One region of the Kocuria nitroreducens genome, then DNA from elsewhere that is predicted to be linked to it. Evidence: riboswitches for the same ligand, from Rfam matches in the RefSeq annotation. Region 1 holds a riboswitch; each other region holds the start of a gene.
What was found. A riboswitch is a leader RNA that binds a small molecule or an ion and turns the genes downstream of it on or off. The one in region 1 is predicted to bind S-adenosylmethionine.

Region 1 (4,607 bases):
GGCCAGGTCCACGGGGGCCTTGGACCAGTAGAGCTTCTTGGGCTCGAAGAACACGACCGGGTCGTCGGAGTCGATCGCCTCGCGCAGCATGAGGTAGGCGTCCTCGACCGTGGCGGGGGTGAACACCTTCAGGCCCGGGGTGTGGGCGTAGTAGGCCTCGGAGGAGTCGCAGTGGTGCTCCACGCCGCCGATGCCGCCGGCGTACGGGATCCGGATGACGACCGGCAGGCGCACGGCGCCGCGGGTGCGGTTGTGCATCTTCGCGATGTGCGAGGCGACCTGCTCGAAGGCCGGATAGGCGAAGGCGTCGAACTGCATCTCGATGACGGGGCGCATCCGGTTCATCGCCATGCCCACGGCCATGCCGGCGATCCCGGACTCGGCCAGCGGGGTGTCGAAGCACCGGGTGCGGCCGAAGCGCTTCGTCAGCCCGTCGGTGATGCGGAAGACGCCGCCGAGGGTGCCGACGTCCTCGCCGAAGACGACGACGGCGTCGTCGGCGGCCAGCGCGTCGGCCAGGGCGGTGTTGAGCGCCTGGGCGAAGGTGGCCGGCTTGACCGCCGGAGCCTCGCCGGCCGGGGCGGGGGCGTGCAGGGTGCTCACTGTCCGGTCTCCTCTCGGGCGAGCTCGGCGGCGAGGAACTGCTCCTGCTCGGCGAGCTGCGGGGTCTGCTCGGTGTGGACGTGGCGGAACAGCTCGAGCGGGTCGATCTCCACGTCGGCGTTCATGCCGTCGCGCAGGGCCGTGGCGACGTCCTCGGCGGCGGCGGCGATGCGCTGCTCCGCCGCGTCGTCGAGCAGGCCCTCGGCGCCGAGGTAGGCGCGCATCCGGGTCACCGGGTCCTTGGCGATCCACTCCTGCACCTCGGCGTCGTCCCGGTAGCGCGTGGCGTCGTCGGCGTTGGTGTGCGCCTGCATGCGGTAGGTGTGCGCCTCGACGAGGAGGGGTTCGGACTCGGAGCGCGCGAGGTCCACGGCGCGGCGCAGGGTGGCGAGCAGCGCCACGAGGTCGTTGCCGTCCACGCGCTCGCCGGCCATGCCGTAGCCGACCGCCTTGTGGGCGAGGCTCGGGGCCGCGGACTGCTGGGACAGGGGCACGGAGATCGCGTAGCCGTTGTTCTGCACGAAGAACACGACCGGCAGCTTGAACACGGCCGCGAAGTTCAGGGCCTCGTGGAAGTCCCCCTCGCTGGTGGCGCCGTCCCCGCACATCGCCAGGACCACGGTGTCCTCGCCGCGCAGCTTGGCCGCGTGGGCCACGCCCACCGCGTGCAGCAGCTGGGTGGTGAGCGGGGTGGACTGGATGCCCACGCAGTGCTCGTACGGGTCGTAGCCGCCGTGCCACTCGCCGCGGAAGATCGCCATGACCTGCAGGGGGTCCACGCCCTTGGTCATGACCGCCACGGTGTCCCGGTAGGTGGGGAACAGCCAGTCGTCCTCCCGGAGGCACAGGGCGGCGGCCACCTGGCAGGCCTCCTGGCCGTGGCTGGACGGGTAGACGGCCATCCGCCCCTGGCGGACCAGCGCGGAGTTCTGGTCGTTGACCCGCCGCCCGACCACCAGCTTCTCGTAGGCCTCCAGCAGGACGTCCCTGGCCGGCAGCGGGTACTCGTGGCCGGGGCCGGTGCCCTGCTCCTCGGGGGCGAGCAGCTGCCCGCTCGGATCGACCATGCGGATCTCGCCGCGGGCCGGGAGCATGTACTGCTCCGGTGTGATGCCGAAGGTCTGGGAGGCCCGGAGGATGGGGTCCTCGGGGGTCTCGACGGTCTGGCTCATGATGTCCCCTCGGTCGGTCCCCGGTCCGATCGCGGACCCGGGGAGGCAGGAAGGCCGGTGCAACTCTGTCTTCCCAGTATGAGAACGGGGCATGGTTCGTATCCACAAGGCCGGGAAAGTGCAGAAGACTGAGACGAACAGTGCACGGCACGTGGACGAAATGTTCTAGTGTGGCGTGGAGCACACGCATTCGTCCGGCGCGTTCCGGAGGCTGCGACCGACCCGCCCCGAAGGAGCCCGCCGTGCCCTCGACCCCCGTGCCGCTGGACGAGACCGACCGGAAGATCCTCGCGGCGCTCTCCCGGGACGCGAGGCAGTCGGTGACCGCGATCGCCGCGGCCGTGCACGTCTCCCGCGCCCACGCCTACGCCCGGATCAACCGGCTCCGGGACGAGGGGGTGATCCTGCGCTTCAGCACCGTGATCGACCCGGTGCGGGCGGGCCTGCAGTCCTCCGCCTACGTGACGCTCAAGCTCCAGCAGAACACCTGGCGGGAGCTGTGCGCCCAGCTCCGGGCGATCCCCGCCGTGCACCACATCGCCCTGGTGGGGGGGAACTTCGACGTCATGCTCCTCGTGCGGGCCGTGGACACCGTGCACCTGCGGCAGGTGATCTTCGAGCACATCCAGCAGCTGCCCGGTGTGGTGGACACCCAGACGTTCCTGATCTTCGAGGACATCGACACCCGGGCCTGACGCGCGGCTCCGGCACGGGCCCGCGCACGGCCGGCGTCATGAACCGTCACGGTCGTCATCTTGCGTCGCGGAAGGACACCCACTACCTCTGCGCATAGTGTTGTTCCAGCTTCACGAGACGTGACCGCCAAGCTCCGACTGGGTCACGCACCAACCCCATGCTCATTGGGTGGTTCGGATGAGGAAGCGGCCTGCATCTTCCGCGGCGCGCCCACCGGGCCCGTGCGGATGACCGGTGCGGGTAAGAGCAAGGCACAGGAGCAGCGACATGTCCATCCCCGTGACCGACCACGACCTCGCAACCCGGCAGATCCACTCCGGCACCCACGACCAGGTCACCCAGCGCACCCTGACGGTGCCGATCTACCAGACCGCGGCGTTCGAGTTCCCGGACTACGAGGCGGCCCGGCAGATGTTCGCCCAGACCCGGGCGGGCTTCACCTACACGCGCACCGGCAATCCCACGGTGGCCGTGCTCGAGCAGCGGATCAGCGACCTCGAGGGCGGCGCGGGCGCCGTGGCGACCGGTTCCGGGCAGTCCGCCGTGGCCGTCGCGCTGCTGGCCCTGCTCGGCCAGGGCACCGGCAAGCACCTCGTGGCTTCCGAGAAGCTCTACGGCGGGACGGTGGACCTGCTCACCGACTCCCTCGCGGACTACGGCATCGAGGTCTCCTTCGTGGACCCGACCACCCCGGGGGCGTGGGCCGCGGCCGTGCGCCCCGACACCCGGGCGTTCCTGCTCGAGTCCATCGGCAACCCGCTGGCCACCCTGCCGGACCTGCCCGGGATCGCCGACGTCGCCCGGGCCTCCGGGGTGCCCGTCGTCGTCGACAACACCCTCGCGTCCCCGGCCCTGTACCGGCCGCTGGAGAAGGGCGCCGACATCGTGGTGCACTCGGCCACCAAGTTCCTGGGCGGGCACGGCAACGCGCTCGCCGGGGCGGTCGTGGACGGCGGGACCTTCGACTGGTCCGCGCGGCCCGGGAAGTGGCCGCAGTTCACGCAGGCGCGCGCCCGCTGGGGCGGGCTGAGCCTCGTCGAGAAGTGCGCCGGGACCAGCCCCTACCTGCACCTGGTCCGGGCGAAGTACGTGCACGACCTCGGCACCACGCTGTCCCCGTTCAACGCCAGCCAGATCCTGCAGGGCACCGAGACCCTCGACCTGCGCGTGGCCCGCCACACGGACTCGGCCCTCGAGGTGGCCGAGTTCCTGGCGGGGCACCCCGCCGTCGCCCGCGTCCACCACCCCGGCGTGCCCGGGGACCCGGGCGCCGGGATCGCGGCCCGGGACTTCCCGCGCGGGACCGGCTCCGTGTTCTCCTTCGACCTCGCCGCCCCAGACCACGCCGTGGGTCCGTTCATCGACGCGCTCCGGCTGTTCAAGCTGGTCGCCAACATCGGGGACACCCGCAGCCTCGTGGCCCACCCGGCGGCGATGACGCACTGCCGTCTCACCCCCGAGCAGCGCCGCGCCGGCGGGATCGCCGAGACCACGATCCGGCTGTCGGTCGGCCTCGAGTCCCCCCAGGACCTCGTGGCCGATCTCGGCCAGGCCCTCGACACCGTCGTCGGCACCGTCCAGACCTTCCGGAAGTGAGCCCCACCATGACGTCCTCCACCGAGATCCGCACCCGCCACGGGGGCTTCACCACCACCGCCGTCCACGCCGGTCAGGAGCCCGACCCGCTGACCGGGGCGGTCATCCCGCCGATCTACCAGACCTCCACCTTCGCCCAGGACGGGATCAACGTGCTGCGCGCCGGGCACGAGTACAGCCGCGGCTCCAACCCCACCCGCAGCGGCTTCGAGGAGCAGCTCGCGGCCCTGGAGCGCGGCGTGCGCGGGTTCGCGTTCGCCTCGGGGATCGCCGCCGAGGACGCCCTGCTGCGCGCGGTGCTCCGCCCGGGCGACCACATCGTGCTCGGGGCCGACGGCTACGGCGGCACCAACCGGCTGATCACCAGGGTCCTCGCCCCGTGGGACATCGGCCACACGCCCGTGGAGATCACGGATCTCGACGCCGTCCGTGCGGCCGTGCGGCCCGGTGCCACGAAGGTGCTGTGGCTCGAGACGCCGTCCAACCCGCTGCTCGGCATCGCCGACGTCGCGGCCTGGGCCCAGCTGGCCCGGGACGCCG
Region 2 (4,607 bases), on a different contig from region 1:
CCGTGCGCGGCCGCGGCCGCGGCGAAGCCCTGCTCCAGGTCCGCCAGGATGTCGTCGATGTTCTCCAGGCCCACGGACAGGCGCACGAAGCCGGGCTCCACGCCGGAGGCCAGCTGCTCCTCGGGCAGGAGCTGGCTGTGCGTGGTGGACGCCGGGTGGATCACGAGCGAGCGGACGTCGCCGATGTTCGCGACGTTCGAGTGCAGGGTCAGGGCGTCCACGAAGGCGGCTCCGGCCTCCCGGCCGCCGTCGAGGACGAAGCCCAGGATCGACCCGGCGCCCCGGGGTGCGTACTTCTGCGCCCGCTCGTGCCACGGGGAGGACTCCAGCCCGGCCCAGGACACCGAGCGCACGTCCTGGCGCGCCTCGAGCCAGCGGGCCACCCTCTCGGCGTTGGCCACGTGCCGCTCCATCCGCAGCGACAGGGTCTCGATGCCCTGCTCGATGAGGAACGCGTTGAACGGGGAGATCGCGGAGCCGAGGTCGCGCAGCAGCTGCACCCGGGCCTTGAGGATGTAGGACAGGTTGACACCGAAGGGGCCCTCCGCGCCCAGGGCCTCGGCGTAGACGAGGCCGCCGTAGGACTCGTCCGGCTGGTTGAAGCCGGGGAAGCGCTCCGGGTAGCGGCCGAAGTCGAAGGCCCCGGAGTCCACGATCACGCCGCCGATGGCCGTGCCGTGCCCGCCCAGGAACTTGGTGGCCGAGTGCACCACGACGTCCGCGCCCCAGCGGAAGGGCTGGACCAGGTACGGGGTCGCCACGGTGTTGTCCACGATGAGCGGCACCTCGTGGTCGTGGGCGATCCCGGAGACCGTCTCGATGTCGAGCACGTCGTTGCGCGGGTTCGGGATCGTCTCCGCGAAGAAGGCCTTCGTGTTCGGCCGGACCGCCCGCCGCCAGGCCTCGGGGTCGTCCGGGTCCGCCACGAAGGTGGTCTCGATGCCGAGCTTGGGCAGCGTGAACTTGAAGAGGTTGTAGGTCCCGCCGTACAGGCTGGGGCTGGCCACGATGTGGTCGCCCGCTCCGGCGACGTTGAGCACGGCGAACGTCGTCGCCGACTGCCCCGCGCTGAGCATGAGGGCGCCCACGCCGCCCTCCAGGGCGGCGATCCGGTTCTCCACGACCTCCGTGGTCGGGTTGCCGATCCGCGTGTAGATCGGGCCGAGCTCGGCGAGCGCGAAGCGGTCGGCGGCGGCCTGGGCGTCGGGGAAGACGAAGGACGTGGTCTGGTGGATCGGCAGGGCGCGGGAGCCGGTGACCGGGTCGGGGCTCTGCCCCGCGTGGATCTGCCGGGTCTCGAAGGCCCAGCCCCCGGGGTTCTCCGGGGTGGGCCGTTCGGGCGCGGCCGCGTCGGTGCGGGCGGCGGGGACGTCGGTGCTGGTGGCGGGGAGATCGGACATGCCGTGGGACTCCTTGCGGAGATCAGGGGTCCCGTCCCGGCCGGGGCGGTGCGGCCGGACGCCGGGGACCCGCGCTTGCTCGCTCGCCGGTCGCGAGGAGCCTGGTCTTCACCCAGGGCACCCCACCGCGGTGGAGGGTTGCCGGCCAGCTAGCTGGGGCTTGGACGCTGGCGCTCATGACCTGGACAGCATTCTCCGGACACGGGCGACACGGCGTCAAGCCGGGCCCGGCCGTGACACCCGGAACCGGGCACCGCCCGCACCGTCCCCGGCGCGCCGCGGGCCGATTTGGAGACGAAACTCACAGGGTGCCACGATGAGCCCATGAGAGTCGACCACGTGTCCTACGCCTGCCGCCCGGAGGGCCTGGCGGCCACCACCGAGCGCATCGCGGACGAGCTCGGGATCGAGCCGGTCAAGGGCGGGGTGCACCCCCGGTTCGGCACCCGCAACATGATCCTGCCGCTCACGAACCACCAGTACGTGGAGGTCGTCGAGGTCCTCGAGCACCCGGCGGCGGAGAAGGCGCCCTTCGGCCAGGCGGTGCGCGCCCGCTCCGCGGCCGGCGGCGGCTGGCTGGGCTGGGTCGTGGAGGTCGACGACCTCGCCCCCTTCGAGCAGCGCCTCGGGCGCCGGTCCGTGCCCGGCCATCGGGTGTTCCCGGACGGCCGGTGCCTGGAGTGGCACCAGATCGGCGTCAAGGGCCTGATCGCCGACCCGCAGCTGCCGTTCATGATCCGCTTCGACTCCGCCCCGGAGATGCACCCGTCCCAGGCGCGGATCACGGACGTCGGGCTCGCGGGCATGGCCATCGCCGGGGCTCCGGAGCGGGTCGCCGAGTGGCTGGGCGCCCCCGTCGAGACCGCACTCGAGGGCCTCGAGGTCGACTGGCGCTACCCGGACGGCGCCCCGGGGGTGCTCTCCGTCTCCTTCAGCACCCCGGACGGCCCCGTCACCATCTGAGGCCGGGCGGGCCCTGGCCGCCGCCGGTCCGGGCGCTGGCCGGCTGCGGGCTCTGCCGGGCGGCTCCGGGCTCAGCCCAGGAGCCGGGCGGCGCCGAGGAAGCCCACGGCGTCGAGCAGGAAGTGCGCGACGACGAGCGGCATCACCCGGCCGGTGCGCCGGTAGAGCTCCGCGAAGACGAGGCCCATCACCACGTTGCCAAGGAAGGGCCCGATCCCCTGGTAGAGGTGGTAGCTGCCGCGGAACAGGGCCGTGACCACCAGCACCACGGGCCAGCTCCATCCGATGCGGGTCAGCCGGTCGGTCAGGAACGCGACCACGACGACCTCCTCGACCAGGGCGTGGCGCACGGCCGAGAGCAGCAGCACGGGCACCGTCCACCAGTGCGGGGCGAGCCCGGACGTGGTGACCTCCGCGGTGACGCCCAGCGCCCGGCCGGCGCCGTAGAGCGCCAGCGTCCCCAGGCCCATGACCAGGAAGAGCACGGTGCCGAGGCCGAGGTCCGGGACGGGCATGCGGGCGTCGAGACCGATCCGCCGGCGGACCGTGCCCAGGGCGCCGGCGGAGCCGGCGAGCAGGTAGAGCGCGAGCAGCACCGGCACCAGGTCCAGGGCGATGCCGGTGAGCTGGCGGAGCAGGTCGAAGAGGGGCTGCAGGCTCAGCGGCGGGTTCATGGTGGCCTGCGCCTCGGACAGCGGTCCGCGCGCGAGGTGCTCCGCGAGGGAGAGCACCGCGTAGAGGGCCGAGGCGCCCAGGGACACCCCGAGCACCAGGAGCACCTGCAGCCACAGGTCGGCGCGGGTGGATCCGAAGGCGGGCGGTCGCGGGGCGAGGTGGGCGGGGGTGCTCATGCGGCCATTCTGGCACCGGCGCACCGGACGGCCCGCGTACACGGCGGCGAGCGGTGCCCGGGCCCGTCCTGCCGGGACCGCCCTGCCCCTGCCCCGTCCGGACCGTGCTCCCCGGCACGTCTTCCCTAGGATGGAACCCATGACAGTCCTTCCCCCGCAGATCAGCCGGCAGCCCGTCGAGCGCGCCTTCCACGGCCACGTGTTCTCCGACCCGTACGAGTGGATGCGGGACAAGGACTCCCCCGAGGTGCTGGCCCACCTCGCCGCGGAGAACGAGTACGCGGAGTCCGCCACCGCCCACCTCGCGGGGTTGCGCGAGACGATCTTCGGGGAGATCAAGGACCGCACCCAGGAGACGGACCTGTCCGTGCCCAGTCGGCGCGGCGCCTGGTGGTACTTCGCCCGCACGGTGGAGGGCGGCGCGCACCAGGTGTTCTGCCGGGTCCCGGCGGTGACCACCGGCGACGTCCTCGCCGACTGGACCCCGCCCGTCGTCGAGCCCGGCACCCCCATGACCGGGGAGCAGGTGCTCCTCGACGCCAACGCGGAGGCCGCGAAGCACGAGTTCTACTCCCTCGGCAGCTTCGACGTCTCCGAGGACGGGGAGCTGCTGGCCTGGGCCGAGGACGTCACCGGCGACGAGCGCTTCACCCTGCGGGTCCGGGACCTCACCACGGGAGTGCTGCTCGCCGACGAGATCCCCGGGACCTTCTACGGATCGTTCCTCACCCCCGACGCCCGCGCCCTGTACTACACGGTGGTGGACGAGTCCTGGCGCCCCCATCAGCTGCGCCGGCACGAGCTGGGCACCGCGGTGGCCGAGGACGTCGTCGTCCACGAGGAGGCCGACCCCGGTCTCTGGCTCGGGGCCGGACTGTCCGCGGACCGCCGCTGGATCGTGGTGGAGGCCATGTGCTCCGAGTTCTCCGAGCAGCTCATCCAGCCGGTCGCGGACCCGGCGGCGCCGCTGCGGGTGGTGCTGCCCCGCACCGACCGGGTGCTCTACGAGGCGGAGCCCCTGCTGCTGGACGGGCGGGAGCAGATCCTGCTGACCCACGACCACGACGCCCCGAACTCGCGGATCTCCCTCATGGACCCGGCCGACCTCGGCCGCCCGGTCGCGGAGGTGGCCCTGCGCAACGTCGTGCCGGCCTCCGGCACCGTCCGCGTCAACGGCTGCGCCGTGACGGCCACCCACCTGGTGGTCTCCGTCCGGGCGGACACCACGCTGCGGGTCCGGCTGCTCCCGCTCGCCGGCCTGGGCACGGCCGCCCAGGCCGAGCCCGTGGAGCCGGCGTTCGCCGAGGAGCTCTACACCGCGAGCGTCTCCGCCGCGGAGCACGACGCGCCCGTGGTGCGGCTGTCCTACACGTCCTTCACGACGCCCCCGCGC
Region 3 (4,607 bases), on a different contig from region 1:
CACGGCCCCGCGCCGGTGCTGTCCGTCCGTGGTCACCAGGACCTTGGCGCCGGTGTCCTCGACGCGGAAGCGCAGCGCCTCGGCGGAGAACCCGCCGAAGTCCAGGGAGTGCACCGCGCCGATGCGGGCGCAGGCCAGCGTGATGATGACGGTCTCCGGGATGACGGGGAGGTAGATCACCACGCGGTCGCCCTGCTCCACGCCCAGCGCGAGCAGGGCGTTGGCGGCGCGGGAGACCTCCCGCTGCAGGTCGGCGTAGGTGTAGACCAGCCGGTCCCCGGGCTCGCCCTCGAAGTACAGGGCCACGTGGGCCCCGCGGCCGGCCTCGACGTGGCGGTCCACGCAGTTGTGGGCCACGTTGAGCCTCCCGCCCTCGAACCACGCGATCTCCGGGACCGACCACGCGGGGCGGCCCTGCTCGTCCGTCCCGATGCGCTCGGGACGCACGAACCGGTGGGCGGTGCTCCACGGCTCGGCCCAGTCCAGCCGGGACGCCTGGTCCACCCAGAACGCGATCCGGGCCTCGTCGGATCCGAGCGCGGGGTTCGGGGTGGGGGAGGAGGGGTTGCTCCAGCTCTGGCTCACGGTGCTGCGGTCCTTTCCTGCCTGCGCAGGTCCTGTCCGTCCAGGACCTGTCCGCGCAGGTCGTGCTCGCACGGACGGGTCCACTGTGCCAGGCGCACGTGTCAGGCCCATTTCTTGACGGCCCACTTCTCGAACACGCCCAGCAGCGCGTCCGAGGCCTTGCCGAGCACCGCGAGCAGGACGATCGCCAGCAGCAGGCGGTCGGTCCGGCCGTTGTTCTGCGAGTCGGTGAGCAACCAGCCCAGGCCCATGGACGCCCCCAGCAGCTCGGCGGCCACGAGGAACAGCCACGCCTGGGCCAGGGCGAGGCGCAGCCCCGAGATGACCGACGGCATGACGGCCGGCAGCTGCACCGTGGTGAGCAGGCGCAGCCCGTGGATCCCGAAGGCCCGCGCCGCCTCGATGAGGTTGCGGTCCACGTGCTGCAGGGCGGCGGAGACGGTGGTGTAGACGGGGAAGAACGCGCCGATGGCCACCAGCGTGACCTTGGAGTCCTCGCCGAGGCCGATCCACAGCAGCAGCAGCGGCACCCACGCCAGGGACGGCACCGCGCGGAAGGCCCCGATCGTGGGGCCGACCAGCGTGGACCCCCACCGGGAGAGGCCGATGAAGGACCCGGCCACGAGTCCCAGCCCGGCGCCGATCAGGAAGCCGATCAGCACGCGCTGGGTCGAGATGCCCACGTGGGTCCAGAGGTCCCCGCCGGACAGGAGGCCGATCCCGGCCTCGAGCACCGCGAGCGGTGCCGGCAGCTGCACGGCGCTGAAGACCCCGGCGGTGGACAGGACGTGCCACAGCACCAGCAGCGCCGCGGGCAGCAGCAGGCCCAGTCCGGTGCGCAGCAGCGGCCGCCGCCGGGAAGCCGCCGCCGCGGGGGCGGGTGAGTCGTCGATGTGCTCCGTGTCCTCGGCAGATGGCAGCGACTGCGTCACTCCTGGCCCCCGACCAGCTCCGCCGCGCGGGAGGCGTCGGCGTTCTCTGCGTAGGAGCTCTCCACGATGCTCCCGAGCGCCTCGTCGATCTGCTCCTGGTCGGCCACGTCGTCGGACTCGACGAAGATCGGCCCGACCTTCTCGAGGACCGCCAGCTGCTCGCCGCCGGGCACGTGGTCGATGTCCAGGTTCGTGCGCTCGAGCACCTTCTCGGCCACGGACAGCTCGATCCCGGCCGCCTCGGCGAGCAGCTGCGCGGTCTCCGCGGTGTTCTCCTGCGCCCACTCCCGGGCGTAGGCGTAGACGTCCACCACGGTCTGGGCGGCCTCGGGCTGCTCCTCGAGGAAGGTCTCGTGGGCGTTGAGGAAGCCGTACGTGTTGAAGTCGACGTTGCGGTAGAACAGCTCCGCGCCGTTCTCCTCCGCGGCGGCCATGATCGGGTCGAGCCCGGACCAGGCGTCCACCTGGCCGTTCTCCAGGGCGGCGCGGCCGTCGGCGTGCTGCAGGTTCTGGATCGTGACGTCGCCGGCGTCCACCCCGGCCTCGTCGAGGGCCTGGAGCAGGAAGAAGTACGGATCGGTGCCCTTGGTCGCGGCCACGGTACGGCCCTCGAGGTCCGCGACCTCCTCGATCCCGCTTCCTGCGGTGGTGACCAGGGCGGACCACTCCGGCTGCGAGTAGAGGTCGATCACCTGGATCGGGGTGCCGTTGCTGCGGGCCAGCAGCGCCGCGGAGCCCGCCGTGGAGCCGATGTCCACCGCCTCCGCCCGCAGCGCCTCGTTGGCCTTGTTCGACCCGGCGGACTGCACCCACTCCACCTCGATGCCCTCCTCGGCGAACGCGGTCTCGAGCCAGCCCTTCTCCTTGATCACCACGGACAGCGGGTTGTAGGTGGCCCAGTCCACGCGGACGGTGCCGTTCCCGGCCGCCTCCGACGGCGCCTCGCCGGAGCCCTCACCGGCCATGCACCCGGTCAGGCCCAGGGCCAGGGCGGCGGCGAGCGCGGGGATCGTGCGGACGGAACGCTGGGGCAGGGGCATGGCGGAGCCTTTCGGAGGAGGTGGACGGTGCCGGGCGGCGCGGGTGGGCGCCGGGGCCGGCCCGGGGCGGAGAGACGGAGCGGGCCGCGTCAGCGGGTCGCGGAGTGGTGGGTGTCGACGCCGAGGTGGCCGAGGAGCTGCACGCGCAGCTCCGCCAGGACCTCGGAGGCCCGGTCCCGGGGACGCTCCCCGGGGACGGTGAGGATCGTGCTGATCGAGGCGGGAGCGGTGGGCCCGGTCCGGCCCAGGACCACGATCCGGTCCGCGAGCTGCAGCGCCTCGTCGACGTCGTGGGTGACGAGCAGGACGGTGGTGGGCTGGGCGGCGTGGATCGTGAGCAGGAGGTCCTGCATCTTCAGCCGGGTCAGGGCGTCGAGCGCGCCGAAGGGCTCGTCGAGCAGCAGGACCCCGGGGTTGCGGGCCAGGGCCCGGGCCAGGGACGCGCGCTGGGCCATGCCGCCGGAGATCGCGCGGGGACGGTGACCCGCGTGCGCGGTGAGGCCGACCAGGCGCAGCAGGTCGTCGACGACGGCGTCCCCCTCGCCCCGGGGGAGCCCGCGGGGCAGGCCCAGGCGGACGTTCTCGCGCACGGAGCGCCACGGCAGCAGGCGCGGCTCCTGGAAGGCGACCGCGCAGCGCGGGTCGATCCCGGACACGGGGGTGCCGTCGATGAGCACCCGGCCCGCCGAGGCGGTGTCGAGTCCCGCCGCCGCACGCAGCAGGGTGGACTTGCCGCACCCCGAGGGTCCGAGGATCGCCAGGACCTCGCCGGGCAGGGCCGTCACGTCGACGTCCCGCAGGACGTGGTGCGTCTCGCCGCCGGACGGGAACGCCTTGCCGACGTGCTCGAACACCACGGAGAAGGCGCGCTTCGAGGTGGTGGACGGCACAGGGCTCCGCAGAGAAGTGCTCATGATCAACTCCATCGGTCCTGGCATTAGCACCTCGCACGGAGGATCAGACGGATCCGTGCCGGTTGCTGCGACGTCGACGAGCCAGGTCTCTCAGCCGCTCCGGATGGTTACGGGCCCATTGAACGTCCTCGGCGCGTCCCCTGGCAAATCCGGCGCATCCGTGGTCGCCGTGACAGATCGCTGGCACAGGAGCCCTGCGTGCCCCACCATGGACCCATGACGAGCCGCAGAACCCCGGCCCGGGCGGACCTGGTGCGCGACGCCTGCGTGGCGTTCGGCGCGGTCCTCGACGGGCTCGGCGACGACGACTCCTGGGCCGCCACGGGGTGCACGGGGTGGTCGGTCCGGGACCTCACCCACCACTGCGCGATGGACGCGCTGCGGGGGCTGGTCGCCCTGCACACGCCCACGACCGCCCGCCCCGACCGGGACGCCGCGACCTACTGGACCGACCGGGACGGCGACCCCGCGGGGGCCGCCGAGGACCGGCGCCGCACCCGCGTGGCCGCTTCCATGGTCCTGGACTGGGATCCGGTGCGAGAGCTCCACCGAGAGACCGCCCGGGCGCTCGTGCACGCGGCGGAGCACTGCGGCGGCGGCGCGGTCCGCACCCAAGGGCACGTGCTGCGCGTCGAGGACCTGCTGAGCACCCTCGCGGTGGAGGCCACGGTGCACCACCTGGACCTGATCCAGCACCTGGACGGCTCCCCGGGCCCCGCCGTGGACGGGCTCGCCGAGGTCCGGCGCATCCTCACCGACCTGTGGGAGCGGGAACCGCTCGAGCACTGGAGCGACGAGCACTTCGCCCGCGTGGGCACCGGCCGTGCGGAGCTGACCGCCCAGGAGCGCGCGGAGCTGGGCGCGCACGCGGACCTCCTGCCGCTCTTCTCCTGACCCCTCCCGCCTTCCGTGCGGTGACCGTCACGGTGCCACCGCGCGGAAGAGGGCAGGGGGCGGGTGCGGGTTCCGTGCCAGGCTGGTGCCATGACCCGCAACGACCCCGCCGTCATCGACCGCCTCATGACCCGGCCCGGCCGGTGGGCCGTGGTGGGACTCACCGGCAACACGGCCCGCCCGGCCCACTCGGTCGCCCGGCAGATCCGCGACGACCTCGGCATGACGATCGTCCCGGTGAA

Region 2: another riboswitch for S-adenosylmethionine. It lies ahead of ACFYE1_RS03745 (bifunctional o-acetylhomoserine/o-acetylserine sulfhydrylase); the one in region 1 lies ahead of ACFYE1_RS11260 (O-acetylhomoserine aminocarboxypropyltransferase/cysteine synthase family protein).
Region 3: another riboswitch for S-adenosylmethionine. It lies ahead of ACFYE1_RS15165 (ABC transporter ATP-binding protein); the one in region 1 lies ahead of ACFYE1_RS11260 (O-acetylhomoserine aminocarboxypropyltransferase/cysteine synthase family protein).

The regions. Positions count from the first base shown of each region.
Region 1 covers NZ_JBHZTC010000014.1:84,122-88,728, forward strand. The annotation lists gene ACFYE1_RS11245 (alpha-ketoacid dehydrogenase subunit beta) at 1-603, opposite strand, end outside; gene ACFYE1_RS11250 (thiamine pyrophosphate-dependent enzyme) at 600-1,775, opposite strand; gene ACFYE1_RS11255 (Lrp/AsnC family transcriptional regulator) at 2,018-2,470, shown strand; SAM riboswitch class IV at 2,580-2,701, shown strand; gene ACFYE1_RS11260 (O-acetylhomoserine aminocarboxypropyltransferase/cysteine synthase family protein) at 2,739-4,067, shown strand; gene ACFYE1_RS11265 (cystathionine gamma-synthase) at 4,076-4,607, shown strand, end outside.
Region 2 covers NZ_JBHZTC010000004.1:93,663-98,269, forward strand. The annotation lists gene ACFYE1_RS03745 (bifunctional o-acetylhomoserine/o-acetylserine sulfhydrylase) at 1-1,400, opposite strand, end outside; SAM riboswitch class IV at 1,467-1,582, opposite strand; gene ACFYE1_RS03750 (VOC family protein) at 1,725-2,363, shown strand; gene ACFYE1_RS03755 (CPBP family intramembrane glutamic endopeptidase) at 2,435-3,214, opposite strand; gene ACFYE1_RS03760 (S9 family peptidase) at 3,354-4,607, shown strand, end outside.
Region 3 covers NZ_JBHZTC010000025.1:3,331-7,937, forward strand. The annotation lists gene ACFYE1_RS15150 (AMP-binding protein) at 1-585, opposite strand, end outside; gene ACFYE1_RS15155 (ABC transporter permease) at 687-1,430, opposite strand; gene ACFYE1_RS15160 (aliphatic sulfonate ABC transporter substrate-binding protein) at 1,514-2,557, opposite strand; gene ACFYE1_RS15165 (ABC transporter ATP-binding protein) at 2,647-3,471, opposite strand; SAM riboswitch class I at 3,477-3,581, opposite strand; gene ACFYE1_RS15170 (maleylpyruvate isomerase N-terminal domain-containing protein) at 3,688-4,365, shown strand; gene ACFYE1_RS15175 (CoA-binding protein) at 4,456-4,607, shown strand, end outside.